DNA from 4 places in the Acidovorax sp. K2F genome. Region 1 is predicted to be linked to each of the others. Evidence: predicted binding sites of a transcription regulator. Region 1 holds the regulator's gene; each other region holds the start of a gene.
The links. Region 1 encodes sigma-54, which starts transcription at its own class of promoters, with help from an activator protein. Its sites were predicted from a motif close to TGGCANGNAANCTGCTTT; they were not measured.
Positions count from the first base shown of each region.

Region 2: the regulator sigma-54 is predicted to act here: its motif matches at 1,955-1,972, upstream of N4G42_RS14650 (BMP family protein).
Region 3: the regulator sigma-54 is predicted to act here: its motif matches at 2,403-2,420, upstream of N4G42_RS01200 (6-hydroxynicotinate reductase).
Region 4: the regulator sigma-54 is predicted to act here: its motif matches at 1,995-2,012, upstream of N4G42_RS23550 (pilin).

Region 1 is NZ_JAOBSQ010000056.1:41,618-46,493, forward strand. Features, by position in the region: gene N4G42_RS22525 (class I SAM-dependent RNA methyltransferase) at 1-1,212, opposite strand, end outside; gene N4G42_RS22530 (acyl-CoA thioesterase) at 1,209-1,691, opposite strand; gene N4G42_RS22535 (glutaredoxin family protein) at 1,931-2,410, shown strand; gene N4G42_RS22540 (RNA polymerase factor sigma-54) at 2,473-4,074, opposite strand; gene lptB (LPS export ABC transporter ATP-binding protein) at 4,074-4,856, opposite strand; gene lptA (lipopolysaccharide transport periplasmic protein LptA) at 4,853-4,876, opposite strand, start outside.
Region 2 is NZ_JAOBSQ010000038.1:64,412-69,287, forward strand. Features, by position in the region: gene N4G42_RS14640 (threo-3-hydroxy-L-aspartate ammonia-lyase) at 33-1,007, shown strand; gene upp (uracil phosphoribosyltransferase) at 1,091-1,720, shown strand; gene N4G42_RS14650 (BMP family protein) at 2,022-3,032, shown strand; gene N4G42_RS14655 (5'-methylthioadenosine/S-adenosylhomocysteine nucleosidase) at 3,257-4,228, shown strand; gene N4G42_RS14660 (ABC transporter ATP-binding protein) at 4,229-4,876, shown strand, end outside.
Region 3 is NZ_JAOBSQ010000001.1:245,452-250,327, reverse strand. Features, by position in the region: gene N4G42_RS01205 (UPF0280 family protein) at 1-586, opposite strand, end outside; gene N4G42_RS01200 (6-hydroxynicotinate reductase) at 739-2,358, opposite strand; gene fdxA (ferredoxin FdxA) at 2,534-2,863, shown strand; gene N4G42_RS01190 (ferredoxin--NADP reductase) at 2,930-3,706, shown strand; gene N4G42_RS01185 (TetR/AcrR family transcriptional regulator) at 3,758-4,474, shown strand; gene N4G42_RS01180 (amidohydrolase family protein) at 4,543-4,876, shown strand, end outside.
Region 4 is NZ_JAOBSQ010000059.1:165,266-170,141, forward strand. Features, by position in the region: gene N4G42_RS23545 (PglL family O-oligosaccharyltransferase) at 1-1,393, opposite strand, end outside; gene N4G42_RS23550 (pilin) at 1,466-1,957, opposite strand; gene N4G42_RS23555 (MBL fold metallo-hydrolase) at 2,280-3,068, opposite strand; gene N4G42_RS23560 (CHASE2 domain-containing protein) at 3,079-4,876, opposite strand, start outside.

The DNA.
Region 1 (4,876 bases):
GAACATGCGGCATTCGATGGGGCCGTTCCACATGGGCACGCGGCGCGATTCCTTCAGGCGCATCTTGCCGGGCAGTTTCAGGTCGGGCGTGAGCATCCAGGCGGTCCAGCCGCTGTAGTTCTTCTTCCAGTGGGTTGCCAGCTGGCTGAAGAACTCACCGCCGTCTTCGGTCTGCGCCTCTTCGCGGCCCACGGCCATGCCCTGGGCGCGGTCGGCGGCGCGCTCGCTGGCGTTGCGGCCGGCGCTACCTGCGGCAGCAATGCGCTCGCCGTAGGGTGGGTTCAGCAGCATCACGCCGGGCTGGTCGCAGGGCGGCATGCGCTGCAGGGCGTCGCCGCCGCGCAGCTGCACGGCCTCGGCCACGCCTGCGCGCTCGGCATTGCGCTGCGCAAAATCGACCATGCGGAAGGCCACATCACTGCCAAAAATGGGCACTGCGCTGGTCTGTATTGCGCTTTCAGCTTCGTTTTTAATAGCGCCCCAGACATGCGCCTGGAACGGCAACAGCTTCTCGAACGCAAAACGCCGCAACATGCCCGCCGGGATGCGGCAGGCGATCTGTGCGGCCTCGACCACGATGGTGCCGCTGCCGCAGCAGGGGTCGTACAGGGGCTGGGGGTTGTCGCCATGCGGGTCCCAGCCACTGGCGGCGATCATGGCGGCGGCCAGGGTTTCCTTGAGCGGCGCGTCGCCCTTATCCTCGCGCCAGCCGCGCTTGAACAGCGGCTCGCCCGAGGTGTCGATGTAGATCGTGGCCTCGTCGGTGGTCAGGTGCAGGTGAATGCGCACATCGGGCCACTGGGTGTTCACGTCGGGCCGCACGCCGCTCTTGTGGCGGAAGCGGTCGGCCACGGCATCTTTGACCTTGAGGCCCGCAAAGTTGAGGCTCTGCAGCGGGCTGTGCTGGGCCGTCACCTCGACCTTGAAGGTCTGGCGCGTGGTGAACCAGATCTCCCAGGCCACCTCGCTGGCCATGGCGTAGAGGTCGTTCTCAGACCGGTAGGGGCGGTGCGCCAGCTGCACCAGCACGCGCTGGGCCAGGCGGCTGTGCAGGTTGAGCTGCATGGCCTGGCGCCATGAGGCGCGCAGCAGCACGCCGCCCCGGCCCACCAGCAGGTCTTGCCCCGTGAGGCCGGTGATGCCATGCACCTCGTCGGCCAGAAAGCCCTCGACGCCCGCGGCGCAGGGGAGAAAAAGTTGGAGTTGGTTCATGTCGATAGGGAGGATACGCGCTCGGACAATGCATGGGAATCCGGCGTGCCTGCGCGGGCCAGCAGCAATTGGCGGATAGATTCGGGGATCAGTGCCACCTTGCGGTCGGCCTTGCCGATGAAGACGATGCCGATCTTGCCGCGCGCCACCTCGCGGCCTGAGGTCTTCTCGGTCATGCAAAAGACCAGGTCAAACCCATAGCGGTTGAAATCCGCTGGCGCCATCTCCACCCGCATGGTCTCGCCATGGAAACCTTCGGACTTGTACTGCGCCACGATGTCGCCGACCACGATGGACAGACCGCCCACATCGGCCTCGGGGTATCCCAGCGACTGGAAAAAGCGCACGCGCGCTTCAGACACCAGGCTGAGCAACTGCGCGTTGTCAAGATGCCCGCCCTGGTTCACGTGGCTGATGTAGATCTGCAGTTCAGTGGCAAAGTCGAAGTGCGGTGGGAGGTCGAAGACGATGCGGGCCATGGTGCGGGAAGTGGGAGGGCAAAACAGGAAGCGAAGGCAGGTGCCAGCGACGGACATAGCGCATTGCGCGAAAGACAGGGTCTGCCCTTCCAGGCGCCAGATGGGAAGCACAGGGGGACGCCATCCCATCCACAGCGTGGTGCCCAGGCCACTGCAGGGGAGTGTTGCGCACGAGTCCTGTGGGCCGGGCGCCACTGTCTCGTATGCTCTCGGGCAGTGGATTTTACCGGAGCCCCTTCATGCGCCCTTTTGTTCGGACCCTGTTGACCACCCTGGCGCTGGCCGTGGTGCCGTTGGCAGCCAACGCCCAGACGCTGTACAAATCAGTGGGTACGGACGGCAGGGTGGTTTACAGCGACAAGCCTCCCACGGCCGGTGCCGTAGAGAAAACGATGAAGCTGGAAAACCTGCCGGTCAGCGTGGTACCGGGGGCGGGCCCTGCCCCCAAAACAGCCACTCCGGACACTCCACAGATTGCGGCTCCTCGGGGCGATGTGGTGCTGTACATGGCCACCTGGTGCGGCTACTGCAAGGCGGCCAAGGCCTATCTGGCGAGCAAGGGCATCGCCTATCGGGAGCTGGATATCGACACGCCTTCTGGCAAGGCGGCGTTCAGTCAGCTGGGGGCCAGAGGCGTACCGGTCTTGCTGACCAACGGCCAGAAGATCGCAGGATTCACGCCACAAGCATATGACGCGGTATTCATGGCGCGCAAATAGCCCAGCACCGAACCGTCGCCTGGACGGCCAGAGAACACTCGCGCGCCTCCACGCCGGCAGCGCTAAAGCGCTTTGCGCAAATTCGCTGGCGCGATCTTGAGCGCCTCGCGGTACTTGGCCACGGTGCGGCGTGCGCATTCGATGCCCTGCTCCTTGAGCATCTCGGCGATCTGGCTGTCGGACAGCGGCTTGGCCGGGTTTTCGGCGGACACGAACTGCTTGATCAGTGCGCGCACGGCCGTGCTGGACGCATTGCCACCAGTCTCGGTGCCCAGGCCAGAGCCAAAGAAGTACTTCAGCTCGTAGGTGCCGATCGGCGTGGCCATGTACTTGGCCGTGGTCACGCGGCTGATGGTGGACTCATGCAGGCCCAGCTCGTCGGCGATGTCGCGCAGCACCAGGGGGCGCATGGCCAATTCACCGTGGGTGAAGAAGTTCTTCTGCCGCTCGACGATGGCGCGCGAGACGCGCAGGATGGTGTCAAAACGCTGCTGGATGTTCTTGATGAACCAGCGCGCCTCCTGCAGGCGCTGCTGCATGCCCTGGTGGCCTTCGCCGCCCTTATGGCCACGCAGCGCGCCGGCGTAGATGTCGTGCACGCGCAGACGGGGCATCACATCGGGGTTGAGCTGCACGATGAAGTTGTGCTGGCCGTCCCGCCCGTTGGCACGGCCGGCTTTGCGCACGATGACGTCGGGGATGATGATGTTGCGCTCTACGTCGGCAAAACGGCGGCCAGGGCGAGGCTCCAGGCGGGCGATGAGTGCCATGGCAGATCGGGTGCGTTCTTCTCCGGCCACGCCACCTTCGCTGCACAGCTGCGTCAGGCGGCGGATGTCGCGGCGGGCCAGCATCTCCAGCGGCTGCTGACAGATGCGCAGCGCGGTCTGCACGGTCTCGGGGTCGGCGTCGCTGTCTTCGTCGGCCGCCAGCGCGGTGAGCTGCAGCGTCAGGCATTCGGCCAGGTTGCGCGCGCCCACGCCCACGGGCTCCAGGCTCTGCAGCAGACGTTGGGCCACGGTGAAGCGGTGCACCAGTTCTTCGATCTGTTCCAGGTCGTCGGGCCCGGCCAGGCTGGTAGCGAGTTCTTCCAGAGGCTCTTCGAGGTAGCCGTCGTCGTTCAGCGATTCAATGAGAAAACGCAGCGCGGCAGTGTCCACTTCAGACAGCCTCAGCGACAGTGCCTGGCGGTGCAAAAAGGCGGTGAGCGATTCGTGCGAACGGGCCAGCTCGGTGGCGTCGGCCTCGTCGCCTTCCGCATCGTTGCGGGTGCGCGCCGGGGCGTCGCCACCCCACTCGGCGTCGTTGGGCGCCATCTCGACGGTGCCGTCACCGCTCCAGTCGGGCTCGTCGGCGCCTCCACTGGGGATTTCAGCCTCGTTTTGGCTCTCAGCGCTAGTACTGCTTGCGCTGACAGCTCCTGAAAACATAGCATCATCGGCGCTGTAGTCGTCGGCCTGCGCGGGCGTGTCGGCGGCTTCCAGGCCAAACTCCTCGCGCGGGGCTTCGTCGGCATTGCGTTCGAGGAACGGGTTTTCGTCGAGCATCTGCTCGACTTCCTGCGAGAGTTCGAGCGTGGACAACTGCAGCAGCCGGATGGACTGCTGGAGCTGGGGGGTCAATGCAAGGTGCTGCGAGACGCGCAGCGACAGTCCAGGCTTCATCACATGCGGAAATGCTCGCCCAGGTACACGCGGCGTACTTCTGCGTTGTCCACGATCTCGGACGGCGTGCCCTGCGCCAGCACGCGGCCGTCGCTGATGATGAAGGCGTGGTCGCAGATGCCCAGCGTCTCGCGCACGTTGTGGTCGGTGATGAGCACACCAATACCGCGTGCCTTGAGGAAGCCGATGATGCGCTGGATCTCGATCACTGCGATGGGGTCGATGCCGGCAAAAGGCTCGTCCAGCAGGATGAAACGCGGCTGGGTGGCCAGGGCGCGGGCGATCTCGACGCGGCGGCGCTCGCCACCGGACAGCGCCAGCGCGGGCGAGGCACGCAGGTGGTCCACACGCAGCTCTTGCAGCAGTGCCGTCAGGCGCTCTTCGATGGCGTCGCGCGATAGCGGCTGGCCGTCATCGGCGCGCTGCAGTTCCAGCACCGCACGCACGTTTTCTTCGACGGTGAGCTTGCGGAAGATCGAGGCTTCTTGCGGCAGGTACGACAGACCCAGCCGAGAGCGGCGGTGGATGGGCATGTGGGCCACCGAGTGGCCGTCGATGCGAATATCGCCTGCATCGCTGCGCACCAGGCCCACGATCATGTAAAAGGATGTGGTCTTGCCCGCGCCGTTGGGGCCGAGCAACCCCACAACCTCGCCTTTTTGCACCACCAGCGACACATCCTTGACGACCTTGCGGCTGCCATAGGATTTGGCCAGATGCTGTACCTCCAGGCGGCTACCCGCCTGGGAGTCAGGACCGGTACTCACAGCAGGCCCGCTCACTTGGCGCCGCCGCCAAGGCT
Region 2 (4,876 bases), on a different contig from region 1:
CTTCCAGCCCTGCCCACAAGGATGCCGCCACCATGACGCTGCCCAGCCTGACCCCACCCACCTACGACGATGTGGCCGCTGCCGCGCACCGGCTCAAGGGCATGGCGCACCGCACGCCCGTGCTGCGCTCCAGCACCGCCGACGAGCGGCTGGGCGCGCAGCTGTTCTTCAAGTGCGAGAACCTGCAGCGCACCGGCGCCTTCAAGTTCCGGGGCGCGTTCAATACCCTGGCCCAGTTCACCGATGAGCAGCGCGAACGTGGTGTGCTCGCCTTCTCGGCGGGCAACCACGCGCAGGCCATTGCACTGTCGGCCCGGCTGCTGGACATGCCTGCCGCCATCGTCATGCCCGAGGACGCCCCCGCCTCCAAGATGGCCGCCACGCGCGACTATGGCGCCCAGGTCGTCACCTACAACCGCTACACCGAAGACCGCGAGGCCATCAGCCGCCGCCTGGCGCTGGAGCGCGGCATGACGCTGGTCCCCCCGTTCGACCACCCCCATGTGATCGCGGGCCAGGGCACGGCGGCCAAGGAGCTTTTTGAAGAAGTGCCTGACCTGGACTACCTGTTCGTCTGCGTCGGCGGCGGCGGCCTGCTTGCGGGCAGCCTGCTGGCCGCCGAGGCCCTGGCGCCGCAATGCCGGGTGGTAGGGGTGGAGCCCGCAGCGGGCAACGACGGCCAGCAGTCGGTCAAGGCCGGGCATGTGGTGCAGATCCCCACGCCCCACACCATTGCCGACGGCGCACAAACCCAGGCGCTGGGCCAGCTCACCTTCCCCATCATCCAGCGCCTGGCCGACGACATGGTCACCGCCACCGACGAGCAACTGGTCGAGTCCCTGCGCTTTTTTGCCGAGCGCATGAAGATCGTGGTCGAGCCCACAGGCGCCCTGGCCTTCGCCGGGGCACAGCATGGCAACGTCGACATCCACGGAGCGCGCGTCGGCATCCTCATCAGCGGCGGCAACGTCGATTTGTCGCGGCTGGCACGGTTTCTGGCAGACTAGCCCCCACTTTTTCACTCACCGCGCGGCAGAGCGCGCCTGTTCGTCAGCGCAAAGGCCTCTGCCCTTCTCCTTTCAGGTTCCCCATGAGCAACGTCACCGTCATCACCCACCCCCTCGTCCAGCACAAGCTCACGCTGATGCGCAAGAAAGACGCCAGCACCAACAGCTTTCGCCGCCTGCTGGGCGAGCTGTCCACGCTGATGGCGTACGAAGTGACCCGCGACATGCCGCTGCAGGATGTGCAGATCGAAACCCCGCTGGAGACCATGACCGGCAAGATGATCGATGGCAAGAAGCTGGTGCTGGTCTCCATCCTGCGCGCGGGCAACGGCTTTCTGGACGGCATGCTCAACGTGGTGCCCGGCGCCCGCGTGGGCCACATCGGCCTGTACCGCGACCCGGCCACGCTGCAGCCCGTGGAGTACTACTTCAAGATGCCGTCCGAGATGGACGAGCGCGACATCATCGTGGTGGACCCGATGCTGGCCACTGGCAACTCCGCCGCAGCCTGTGTGGACCGCCTCAAGAAGCTCAACCCCCGCTCCATCAAGTTCGTCTGCCTGCTGGCCGCCCCTGAAGGCGTGGCCACGCTGCAGAAGGCCCACCCCGACGTGCCCATCTTCACCGCCGCCATCGACCGCGAGCTGAACGACCACGGCTACATCCTGCCAGGCCTGGGCGATGCGGGTGACCGCATTTTTGGCACCAAATAAGCGCACAACGGCAGCGCCCGTGCACCAGCCACCGCAGGGCCTGCCGCCCAGCGGTGGCTTTTTTTTTCATCACCGGGCCTCCCTGCGTTGCGTAACAGCCCATTGTGAGCCCTACCCTGGTGGGGTGCCCCAGCCTGGTTTCCGGATGCGCTGCACGCATGCACCATTTTTTTACCAACTGGTGGCTTTCCTCTGGCAGACTTGCCGCTGGTTTGCAGTTACACAGCCACCGACTGGCGCGCTCCTTGCTTGGTAGCAGCACACCCAACCTCCTTGTTTGCTTGTCTGAAGGAACCCCACCATGACCACTCGCCGCATCTTCACCGGACGCCTGCTCTGCACCTCCATGGCCCTCTCGGCCGCCATGGCGATGGCGCCCTCTTTGGCCTTCGCGCAGTCCAAGATCAAGGTCGCGGCGATCTACACGGTGCCCTTTGAACAGCAATGGGTCAGCCGCATCCACAAGGCCCTCAAGGCCGCCGAGGCACGTGGCGAGATCGAATACAAGGCCAGCGAAAACGTGAGCAACGCCGACTACGAGCGCGTGATGCGCGAGTACGCCACCGGCGGCAACCAGCTCATCGTGGGCGAGGCCTTTGCGGTAGAAGCCGCCGCCCGCAAGGTGGCCAAGGACTTCCCCAAGACTTCGTTCCTGCTCGGCTCCTCCGGCAAGCCACAGGCGCCCAATTTCAGCGTGTTCGACAACTACATCCAGGAGCCCGCGTACCTCAGCGGCATGGTGGCTGGCGGCATGACCAAGACCAACAAGATCGGCATGGTGGGCGGCTTCCCCATCCCCGAAGTCAACCGCCTGATGCACGCCTTCATGGCGGGCGCCAAAGAGACCAACCCCAAGGTCGAGTTCACCATCACCTTCATCAACAGCTGGTTTGACCCACCCAAGGCCAAGGAAGCCACCTTCGCCATGATCGACAAGGGCGCCGACGTGCTCTACGCCGAGCGCTTTGGCGTGAGCGACGCGGCCAAGGAAAAAGGCAAGCTCGCCATCGGCAACGTGATCAATACGCAAGAGCAGTACCCCGACACCGTGGTGGCATCGGCCCTGTGGCACATGGAGCCCAGCATCGAGCGCGCGCTCAAGCTGGTCAAGGACGGCAAATTCACGGCCGAGGACTACGGCCCATATTCGATGATGAAGCACAAGGGCTCCGAACTCGCGCCCCTGGGCACCTTCGAGAAGAAGGTGCCGGCCGACATCGTCGCCAAGGTCAAGGCCAAGGAGGCCGACATCCTGGCCGGCAAGTTCACCGTGAAGGTGGACGACAGCCAGCCCAAGTCCACGGCCAAGTAAGGGGAGTGGATGACAAAACTCTTCTGGCGTTGTTGCTGTGTCTTGTCGTACTTGCAGTACTGCCTGCGACACAGCGCCTAGCCAGAACCGCTGCGCTGAGCTTTGTCAGCCACTCCAAACCACCCATGCGAGACAAGGCGGGTAAATACCTGGGCCACCACTCATCGCGGTGGCCCTTTTTTGTTGCCGTTATCCGTCCGTCTCTGTCCCTGCCTGGTATGCCCATGACCACCTCCTCGTCCATGCCATTGCGGCACTTCATCGCCTCTCATTTCACCCGCCTGCTGGGAGCACTGGCACTGGCTGGTGCACTCGCCGGTTGTGCATCCGGCCCGACAGGCAAGACGGCTGTCCGGCTGGACGACACACCCCGCATCGCCATCATCTCCGCCTTTGCGCCCGAGCTGACCGTGCTGCTGCCCCAGGTGCAGCACCCTGCCAAGCACAGCATCAACGGCGTGGAGTTCACCACCGGCACGCTGGAGGGCAAACCCGTGGTGGTTTTCCTGTCGGGCATCAGCATGACCAACGCGGCCATGAACACCCAGCTGGTGCTGGACCGCTTCCACGTGAGCCACGTGGTCTTCAGCGGCATTGCGGGCGGCGTTAACCCTAGCCTGCACATTGGCGACGTGACGGTGCCCGCACAGTGGGGCCAGTACATGGAATGGCTGATGGCGCGTGAAGACAAACCCGGCCAGTACAGCGCCCCCGCGTGGATGAAAAGCGAGCTGACGATGCCCGCCTTCGGCATGATGCACCCGCGCCCGGTGGAGGTGCGATCGGCTGCCAACCCCCAACTCAGCAAGAAGTTCTGGTTCGAAGCCGACCCCAAGATGCTGGCCACCGCCCGCAGCCTGCAGAACGTGGGCCTGGAGCACTGCCTGGCCGGCACCTGCCTCAAGCAGCGCCCACAACTGGTGGTGGGCGGCAACGGCGTATCGGGCCAGGCCTTTGTGGACAACAAGGCCTTCCGCGAATACGCCTTCAAGACCTTCGAGGCCAACGTTCTCGACATGGAAACCGCCGCCACCGCCATGGTCGCGCACAGCAACGGCGTGCCCTACATCGCCTTCCGGTCGCTGAGCGACCTGGCCGGTGGTGGTGATGGCGAGAACGAAATGGGCACCTTCATGGGCCTGGCGGCCGCCAACTCGGCCAAGGTGTTGCGGGCGTTTCTGGCGGCGTGGAAGTAGATGGCCTCCACCAACGCCCCCGTCCTGAAACTGTCGGGCATCACCAAACGCTTCGGCAAGCTCGTCGCCAACGACGCCATCAGCCTGACCCTGGCACGCGGCGAGGTGCTGGCCCTGCTGGGCGAAAACGGCGCAGGCAAGTCCACGCTGATGTCCATCCTGTTCGGACACTACGTGGCCGACGAAGGCAGCATCGAAGTCTTTGGCCAGCCCCTGCCGCCCGGCCAGCCGCGTGCAGCGCTGGCGGCGGGCATTGGCATGGTGCACCAGCACTTCACGCTGGCCGACAACCTCACGGTGCTGGACAACGTGCTGCTGGGCAGCGAGCCGCTGTGGCAGCCCTTCTCGCGCCGCAGCGTGGCGCGCGCCAAGCTGCTGGCGGTGTCGCAGCAGTTTGGCCTGCCCGTGAGCCCCGATGCGAAGGTGGGCAGCCTCTCGGTGGGCGAGCGCCAACGCGTCGAAATCCTGAAGGCGCTCTACCGGGGTGCCCGCATCCTCATCCTGGACGAGCCCACCGCCGTGCTCACCCCGCAAGAGAGCGAGGCGCTGTTCGACACCCTGGCGCAAATGGTGGCGCAGGGCCTGTCCATCATCTTCATCAGCCACAAGCTGGGCGAGGTGCTGCGCGTCTCGCACCGCGTGGCCGTG
Region 3 (4,876 bases), on a different contig from region 1:
GCGCCGCCGAACGCGCCAGCACCGTCACGCTGTCCGCAATGCCCAGCGACTGGCTGCGCCCCCTCCAGCCGCTGGTGGCCACACCGCGCACTGGCATGGCGCTGTCGATGCGGATCTGCCCATCCAGCACCAAACCGTTGCGCAACTGTGCAGCATTCAGTGCGGCGATGTCAGCGTACACCCCCACCGTGACCGACTGGCCGGGCGCCAGGTGCAGCGCAATGTCGCCGCCGTTGTTGACCCAGGCGCGGTCTATGCCCGGCTGCTCGTAGCAGGCCAGAATCTCCTGCGCCACTGAACCCGCCACCGCCGCCATCGATGTGATGAAGCCTGCGCGGTAGGGACTGCAGGCGGCCCACATGCGGCGCGCCACCACGCCCTGCAACGTGCAGTGCGCACCCACCGGCGCCCGCAGGCCGGGGAGTTCATTCACCAGCTCCTGCAGCAGCCCTTCAAAACGTTGCCAGGCGCGTTCGTGCGCCTGGGCCACGGCGTCGCGCGCCCCTTCGGCCTGGAGGATGAGGTCCATCGGACCATGCTGGAAATGCCAGCGGCCATCGGACAGGAGCTTGCGAGCGGCTTGCATGTGCGTTTCAGTACTCAACGCAGGGCGTACCGCCCGCAGCCGTAAACACCGGCGCGGCCCCCGCCAGAGACGCCGAGCAAGGGCCGCCCCGCAGCGAGGGTGTCGTCCCCCTGGAGGGGGAAGGCGCGAAGCGACTCAGGGGGTGTTTCATATCAACCCAGCAGAGGTGGGCGACCCAGCGGCCACGGATTGGCGGCGGGCAAGGTCTGCCACACGCGCGCCTGCGGTGCACCATCGTTGTGCCACGCACCGCGCTCCAGCACTTCGCGCAGGCTGCGGATCTGTTCGGTGTGCCCGCCCAGCGCTTCGTAGTCCGCACGGCGCATGCTGAACTCGATGGGCGCCACGATGGCGGGGGTGGGCACGGTGCCAAAGCTGTTGTCCGGCATGCGCAGCACGTCGGCCATCACGGTGATACCGCCGCCCGGCCATACATAGGCAGGGGCACCGCCACAGGTCACGTTGACCAGCGCGTTCTTGATGGAGCGCGTGAGCAGCACCGGGTTCTCGGTCACTCCTGCGCGCAGACTGCCGCCAGCACCGCCGAGGAAAAGCACGGACGCCAGCGAGGGCTCGCAGTTTTCGCCGATGCGGTCCACGATACGGCGCACCTCGGCAGGCATCTCGGATTCAACCGGATGGAGTTGCTCGTCCAGCACGTACCAGGAGGCATGCTCGCCGGTGGTGGAGGTCATCAACAAGCGCAGCCCCGGCCAGGCCACGGATTCGTCCCAGCCCTCGATGATGGACAGCGGGTCGGCAATGTCGGTGCCGCCCCAGCCGGTGCCCGGGTTGGCCACCTGAAAGTAACGGCCCGGTGTGGACTTGCGCCCGCGCATCTGGATGCCCGAAGGCTTCATGTCGAGGCAACGGCCCGCCTGGTGCTCGGTGAGCACGCCGGTGATGTGGTCATCCACCACCACCACCTCGTCCGCATGGCCGAAGAACTGGCGCGCAAAGATGCCAATGGCCGCCGAGCCGCAGCCCACGCGCATGCGCTGCTCGGCCACACCGTTGACGATGGGCGCACGCCCCGCCTGGATCACGAGCTGCGAGCCGCCGTCGATGGTGAACTCCACCGCCTGCTTGTTGCCCAGCGCCTGCATCATCTCGGCGGTGATGCGGCCTTCTTTCTTGGTGCCACCCGTGAGGTGGTGCACACCGCCCAGCGACAGCATCTGCGAGCCGTACTCTGCCGTGGTCACATGGCCCACCACCTCGCCCTTGCAGCGCACGTTGGCCTGCTCGGAGCCTAGGAAGCGGTCGGTGTCGATCTTCACCTTGAAGCTGCAGTAGCTGAAGATGCCCTCGGTGACCACGGTGACCATGTCCACGCCATCGGTCTGGGAACCCACGATGAAGGGCGCCGGCTTGTAGTCGGGGTAGGTGGTGGACGAGCCCACGCCCGTCACGAACACCTCTTCAGACAGCAGCAGGTCACCGTTCCATGTGGGTGCTGGAGCCACTGCGGTCTCAGCGTCTTGTGCAGCCGGAGCGCGGCCCGCAAACGGCACCAGCGCGGCCTCGCCCACCTCCAGGGTCTTGCGCAGCAGCACCACCGGGTCCAGCCGCACGAGCACGCCCGCGTGGTTGGCATAACGGTCGCAAGCCCCTGCGCGGCCTTCGGAAATCTGGCACAGCACCGGACACGCATTGCACTCGACTTTGGCAGCGTTCATGCGCTCGTTGCGGGGCCGGGCGCGCTCGAGCACCTGCGGCAGATCCGGCGCATCCATGCCAGGTAGCCCGTCGGTCTTGGTGTGTTCAGTCATCGTGGCGGCCCATTCATTGCATTGTGGCAAGTGCTTGTACGCGCATTGCATTTTGTGTAGCATTCACTTAACTTAAATGTTGTGAACACTACATTCGATGTCAATGTAGCGGAATCAACCAGACTCTGCAATGGTGTTTTTGCGCCCCCAAAAATGGTGCATGAGGAGCCCCAAAATGACGCACGTTGTGACAGACGCCTGCATTCGGTGCAAGTACACCGACTGCGTCGATGTGTGCCCTGTCGATTGCTTCAAGGAAGGGCCGGAATACCTGGTCATTGACCCGGACGAATGCATCGACTGCGCGGTGTGCATTCCGGAGTGCCCGGCCAACGCCATCTATGCCGAAGACGACCTGCCCGAAGGCATGGAAATCTTTCTGCAGTTCAACAAAAAGCTGGCGCCCACGCTCCCCACAATCACCAAAAGAAAAGCGGCTTTGCCAGATGCGGAACAATGGAGGGTTGTGAGCCACAAGCTTTCAGGCCTGAACATTGCGCTGTAGAGCGCATGGGGCCCTGCTCTTCAGCCAAATTCCTTATTTGCTTCCAACTTTTCCATCTAACGCACCATGAGCGCCTTTCTTGACGAACGCGTCCTGACGGTCCACCACTGGACGGACCGCCTTTTCTCCTTCACCACCACGCGCGACACCGCGCTGCGCTTCTCCAACGGCCATTTCACGATGATTGGCCTGCGCGGCGAAAACGGCAAACCCCTGCTGCGCGCCTATAGCATCGTCAGCCCCAACTACGAAGAGCACCTGGAGTTCCTCTCCATCAAGGTGCCCGACGGCCCGCTGACCTCGCGCCTGCAGCACATCAAGGTGGGCGACACCATCGTGGTCGGCAAGAAGCCCACAGGCACCCTGCTGATCGACTACCTGCTGCCCGCCAAGCGGCTGTACATGCTCTCCACCGGCACGGGCGTGGCCCCGTTCCTGAGCTTGATCCGCGACCCCGAGACTTATGAGAAGTTCGAGGAAGTCATCCTGGTGCACGGCGTGCGCGAGGTGAAGGAGCTGGCCTACCACGACTACATCACGCAGGAGCTGCCACAACACGAGTTCCTGGGCGAGATGGTCACCAAGCAGCTCAAGTACTACCCCACCGTGACGCGCGAGCCTTTCAAGCACCAAGGCCGTGTGACCACCGTGATCGAAAACGGCCAGATGGCCCGCGACCTGGGCCTGCCCGCACTCAACCCCACCGAAGATCGCGTGATGATCTGCGGCAGCCCCGAAATGCTGCGCGACCTCAAGCACATGATGGAAGAGCGTGGCTTCAAGGAAGGCAACACCACGAAGCCCGGCGACTTCGTGATCGAGCGCGCGTTCGCAGAGCAGTGATCCCCCGGCGGCCCCCTTACCGGGGGCCCGCCTCATCCACCAGGACCCGCCATGTCTGCCACTCCCACCAAGACCCGGACCGCGTCCCCCCGCGCCGCATCCGCCCGCAAGACGGGCGTGCGCGAGCAGGCCGCACAGACCACGCGCGACAACATCCTGAAGGCGGCGACCAAAGTGTTCGCCCGCTACGGCTACGAAGGCGGCAGCGTGGAGAAGATCTCCAAGGCGGCCAAGTCGTTCGACCGGATGATCTATTACTACTTCGGCAGCAAGGAAGGCCTGTTCATCGAGGTGCTGGAGGAAACCTACCGGCGCATGAACGATGCGGAGTCCAAGCTGGACCTGGACACCGCCAAACCGGTGGAGGCGCTGCAGGCGGTAATCCGCTTTGTGGTGGGCTACTACCGCAAGAACCCCGAGTTCATCACGCTGCTCAACACCGAGAACCTGCACAAGGGCAAGCACATCTCCAAGTCGATGCGCGCCCGTGAATACTCGTCGCCCGCCATCGAGGTGATCCGCCGCGTGCTCGAAAGCGGCCAGGCGCAAGGGCTGTTCCGCAAGGACGTGTCGGCGCGCGATGTGTACCTGCTGATCGCCGCCACGGGCTACTTCTACATGTCCAACCGGCACACGCTGTCGGCCTTTCTGGGCGAAGACCTGGAGACGCCCGACGCGCTGGCGCACTGGGAATCCTTCGTCATCGACAGCGTGCTGCGCACCGTGGCACCCGGCCCCAGCCTGCCCAAGGGCAGGGCAGCGGCCTGAATCAACAAGAGATTTTTCCCTGCGGGGTGCCGCGTGGTGCCCCGCCCACCACCCCACGAGGAGAATCCATGGCAGAAGCAGCAGCAGGCGGCAAATCGGGCAAGGTCGTCATCCAGAACATCGGTCTTTTGTTGTCGGGCGACCTGGACCACCCCATCCTCGACGCCGACACCATCGTGGTGAATGACGGCCTCATCGTGGCCGTGGGCCGCTACAAGGACTGCAATACCGACCACGCCAACACCGTGATCGACGCACGCCAGACCTGTGTGGCGCCGGGCCTGATCGACAGCCATGTGCACCCCGTGTTTGGCGACTGGACGCCGCGCCAGAACCAGATCGGCTGGATCGACTCGACCATGAATGGCGGCGTGACCACCATGGTCTCGGCCGGCGAGGTGC
Region 4 (4,876 bases), on a different contig from region 1:
ACGCGTTTTCATCAGGCTTCGCAAGCTTTTGGTGCTCAAAGCGGAGGGCGAAGAAACTTTTCTCAATCGGAAGGTAGTCACGTGCAGTGATAAAACACCCTAGGAATGCTGCTCCCAGCATCACGAACAGAGGCCAGTGGGGCGTTCGAAAGAGTACCTTGAATCCCAAAGACACATTGAGCGCCCCAACAATCAACCCCAATGGCAATAAAAAGTAAGCGTAATACAGTGGAAACTCTAACATCCCATGGATGCCAAGTGCTAACACAAAGAGAAGCATCCACAACTGGTCCCGTGTTCGCAGTCTTAACAAGGCGACCACAAACCAAAACACCAGAACTGTGCATATCGCCAAGCCAATCGGAATGCCCATAAAAACCAGCAAATCCAAAAAAAGATTGTGGGCGTGCCTCAAGCTTCCGTATGTAGGCACCTGGTAGGGATCCGCGGGGAACTGCGTCAAGCTGGTCTGCATCCAGCCATAGCCGAACCAAGGCTGGTGCTTTAAGGAATCCAATACACCTACCCAAATATCAAGCCGTATTTCCCCTCCCATGAGCCCACGCACTTCTTGGGGCGGGCGTCCAAGCAAGATATTGACATGGGGCAGGGCGAAAACGCAGAGCACAAATATGACGACCCAGCAGAAGGCCGCACTGACGAAGACCCACTTCACGCCGAGTCGCTTGCGCCAAAATAGTATTACTGCCGTCGCGCAAGAAATTACCACCCAACTGGTGCGCGACTCTGTCAGCGCCAAACCAATGGCCAGCAGTGCGGCCAAGATCCACGCCGCCTTGCCTGGAAGGCGCTGCTGCTCGTAAAGCCAAGCACAAGCCAGAACTCCGAGACACATCAAGCTGGCGAGTTGGTTCGGCTGTCCGATGTTGGCGTGGAATCTTCCGGCAGGTGCCGGAAGGAACAGCCAAAAAGCATCACCCACATCGACACCCAGCCACTGCTGCAGCTGAATCAACAATGAACCCATGGCACCAATGAGTACCGCCACAAATAAGAACTGAGCACATTGTCCTGGCCTAGAGCGCTCCCAGGCGCCGCCACTGAGCAACGCAATAAAGAGCGCCAAAAGATACAAAGCACTAATCCAGGCAACTCCAGAAGCTTCGATGAGACCTGCTGCGTGCTGAATTCCAACTGCAAGAAGGCACCCAAGGACTACCAACGGCAGCAGGTGCCAACCCAAAAGCCCCTCGCCCCGATGCCGCCAAAGCACTGCAGCGGCTACGAGACCCAGCACTATGCTAGCCCAGGCGTCGGAATAGAAGTCTGCCCATGGCCAATGGTGATTCGGGAGCCACCAGCTAACCGCCAGAGCCATCGCGGCCAGCGTCAGATGCCCGGTGCTTTTGGAAACAGGAGGGATGGTTGTCATGCAGGAAAAAGGAAGTCGCGAAATACAAAGAGGGGGCTATGCCCCCTCCTGTTGAACCAAGCGCTAAATAGATTACTTGCAAGAACCAGGTGCGTATTTCAGTGCTGCACCAGCGCCTTTGCAAATCCACTCGTACACCTGGGTACCTTGACCACCACCTACAGCCGTCAAAGCGTAGGGGGTAGTGCCACTCATGTACGGCGTAAGGGTAATGGTGTCACCAGCCACAAAGTTGGGAGTCTGGCCCAGATTTGATGCGTGCGGAGTCACAGTAATCTGGCCTGTCCCAGCATTCGTAGCGATCGATGCCACCATCTTCGTTGGGCCAGTAGCATCGCAGCCAAACGCATTGGTGCCCGACAGGGTAGCGTCAGGGCGCATGCTCTGGATGGTCTCGCTGATGGTTGTACGGCACTGGGAAGCTGCCAAAACCACTTCGGACATACGTGCTTTGATTGTGTAGTCCTTGTATGCGGGCAACGCCACAGCAGCCAAGATACCGATGATCGCGACCACGATCATCAATTCGATCAGGGTAAAACCCTTTTGCATAGAACGCTTCATGAAGAACTCCTAGGAAAAATTGCAAATGCGCATTGACTATGCAAGTGCCGTGCCTGCTTGAGGGCGGTGAATCGAAGCCCCGCAGAGCCAGGAGGAAACAGGCCCCAGGACAAACAACGGCTCTTTTCAGCACCTACAAGAACATCAAAAATCAAGCGTTACCGATGAATCTTGCTGGAGATTTGCTTGCCTCAAAGATTCTTTGCTGAGCAGGCCAAGTCGAGCACCCGTATGCACCCTTGCCATCTCAGCACACGATCTCTAAACCCCCTCGGAATTACATTTTTGTCAGCCAGTATTGTCACAACCGAGCGCAAGGCGTTCAGACCTGGAACGTCTGCCCTGCGGTTAACCAACGGATGTCATGTTGGCTTTGGAAGATGTTTGTGGTGGAGTCAAACCGCTTGATTTCGTCAATGATCAGTGAGGTCTCCGACGGCTTGGTGTGTGTGACGTAGATGGGGTAGCGGTCACTCGGCGCGATATGGGCCAGTTCCTGCGCTAAAACCTCGGGGGAAAGGTGCAGGCTCCGCCGGGCAAGATCGCTTTCACGGTTGCTGAAGGCTGTTTCAATCACCAAACAAGCCACCTTCAATGTGTTGATGCGATTCCAGAATAGCGGGTTACGCTCTGTATCACCGCTGAACACCCACCAGCCGGTATTGCCTTTCACCGCAAACCCCACAGCGGGAACGGTATGGTGGGCTGGTAGCACCTCCATCTGAACACCTGCGATGTTCAACACGTCACCCGAAACAAAAGCTTGATACTGCAGAAACGGAGATACAGCAGACGGTATCGCGCTGAAATCTGGCCAGATGACGTTGTTGAACACGTGCGTCTGAAGTGCAGCGATAGTCGCAGCCAAGGCGTGCACTTGCACCGGGTAACGGCGCTGTGACGACACTGCGTCGAGCATCAGGGGCAGTGCGGCGATGTGATCCAGGTGGGAATGGGTCAGCAGCACATGGTCAATCTTGGCCATCTCTTCCAGCGTGAGGTCGCCCACACCAGTTCCCGCATCGAGCAAGATGCTGTCACCGATCAAGAACGATGTCGTGCGACAGTCCTTGGCGATAGCGCCGGAGCACCCCAGCACGCGAACCTTCATGTCAAGCCTTCTACTTGGTGTCGAAATTGGTGGCGCTATCCCAATCCGGGTTGAAAGGCAAATTACGCAGGCCTTCGACCCGTGCCGCGTACAACTCGTACAGGATGCTGTGGGGTCTAAGACCTCGCAACTGCCCCATCAGTTTGTCGCATTGTGCCCATTCTTGTGCTGCGTAGGCACGCAGAAAACCCTCCCACACAGCCAGTTCTTCACCGAGATCGGTGGGTAGTTGCCCTCGGGGGGCGAGGGGCTGGTAGATCGGCACGGCCTGCGCCTTGCCCTTGACGCGCACGCGATCCATGGCTTGCCATACGAACTGAGGGGCGAGCTGCATGGCAGATTCGCTCACCACGATCGAAGTACCGTAGTGCTTGGACAGCCCCTCCAGGCGAGAGCCAAGGTTGACCGCATCGCCGATGACCGTATAGCTGCGCCGGATGTCAGAGCCCATGTCACCCACGCACATGACCCCGGTGTTGAGCCCAATGCCCACCCCGATCTCGGGCAAACCGCGCTGGCGATGATTGGCGTTGATTTGCCCAATGGCCTGCGACATTTCCAGGGCCGCAGTCACTGCCAGTTGCGCATGATCAGGCGTGGCTACTGGAGCCCCCCAAAAAGCCATAACACAGTCGCCCATGTATTTGTCAATCGTTCCCCGGTGGCTGCGGATGATGTGGGTGAGCTTGCTGAACACCTCATTCAACAAGCCTTGCAATTGCAGCGGTTCCATCCGTTCAGACATTGCGGTGAAGCCGCGCATGTCGCAGAACATCACCGTCAGCTCCCGGTTGGTGGCCTGCATGCTGTAGTGCTCAGGCTGCTTGACCATCTCGGCCACCAGCTCTGGCGGCACATAGGCGCTAAACAGCGCTGCGAGCTCGCGCTTGGACCGGCTCTCCACAAAGTAGCCATACGCCATGTTGAGGGCAAAGGCCAGCATAGCCATCACCACCGCAGTGGCGAGCGGCAACGCCAGCCCCTGCGCGATGTACATCCACAGATTGAGTCCTACCAGCGCACAAAGCACACCACCACTAAGCAAGACCGCAGACGATGCTGACAAGAGCGGCAAGGCAACTGCCAATAGCAAACCCGCGCACAGCAGCTGCAGCACATCAAAGCCAGCGGCATAGTCCGGCCGAACGATGCTCTTGCCATCCAGGAATGCCGACAACACGTTGGCATGGGTCTCCACCCCTGGGTACGTCCTGCCCACCGGCGTCACACGCAAATCCAGCAAACCAGGTGCTGTCGAGCCTACCAGCACCAATTGGTCCTTGAGTTGACCAGCCGGCAGCAAGCCATCCAGAACGTCCGACGCCGAGATGTACCGAAAGGAACCACCCTTGGCATCGCCCGGCCCACGGTAGGGAATGAGCGTGGCCAACTGCTGGTCCACGGGGAGCGCCAGCGTGCGACCATCTTGGCGCAGCACGATGCTTTGGAGCACATCATGCGTCCCGGACGGCTTGGAATTCACAAAGCCCGGGTGAATCTCTGGCAGACCGATGGCGGTGCGGAACATGGCCAATGCCAGCGATTCGTAATACTGCCCCTGGTACTCTGCCAACAGGGGAAGGGAACGAACAACTCCGTCCTCGTCCGTGATCGAGTTGAAGAAGCCTGCAGCAGGTGCCGCCTGGGTCAGGGACTCAATGTTGCTGCTGTACCCACGCCACGTAGTCGCCCCCAGAGGCAAGCCCCGCAAGCGCTCCACGGGCAGGGCGGGTTCTGGCAACATGCCTTTCGTGATGCCGTCGCGGTCTTCGCCCGAAAGGTAGTAACCCAGCACCACTGGCTGCCCG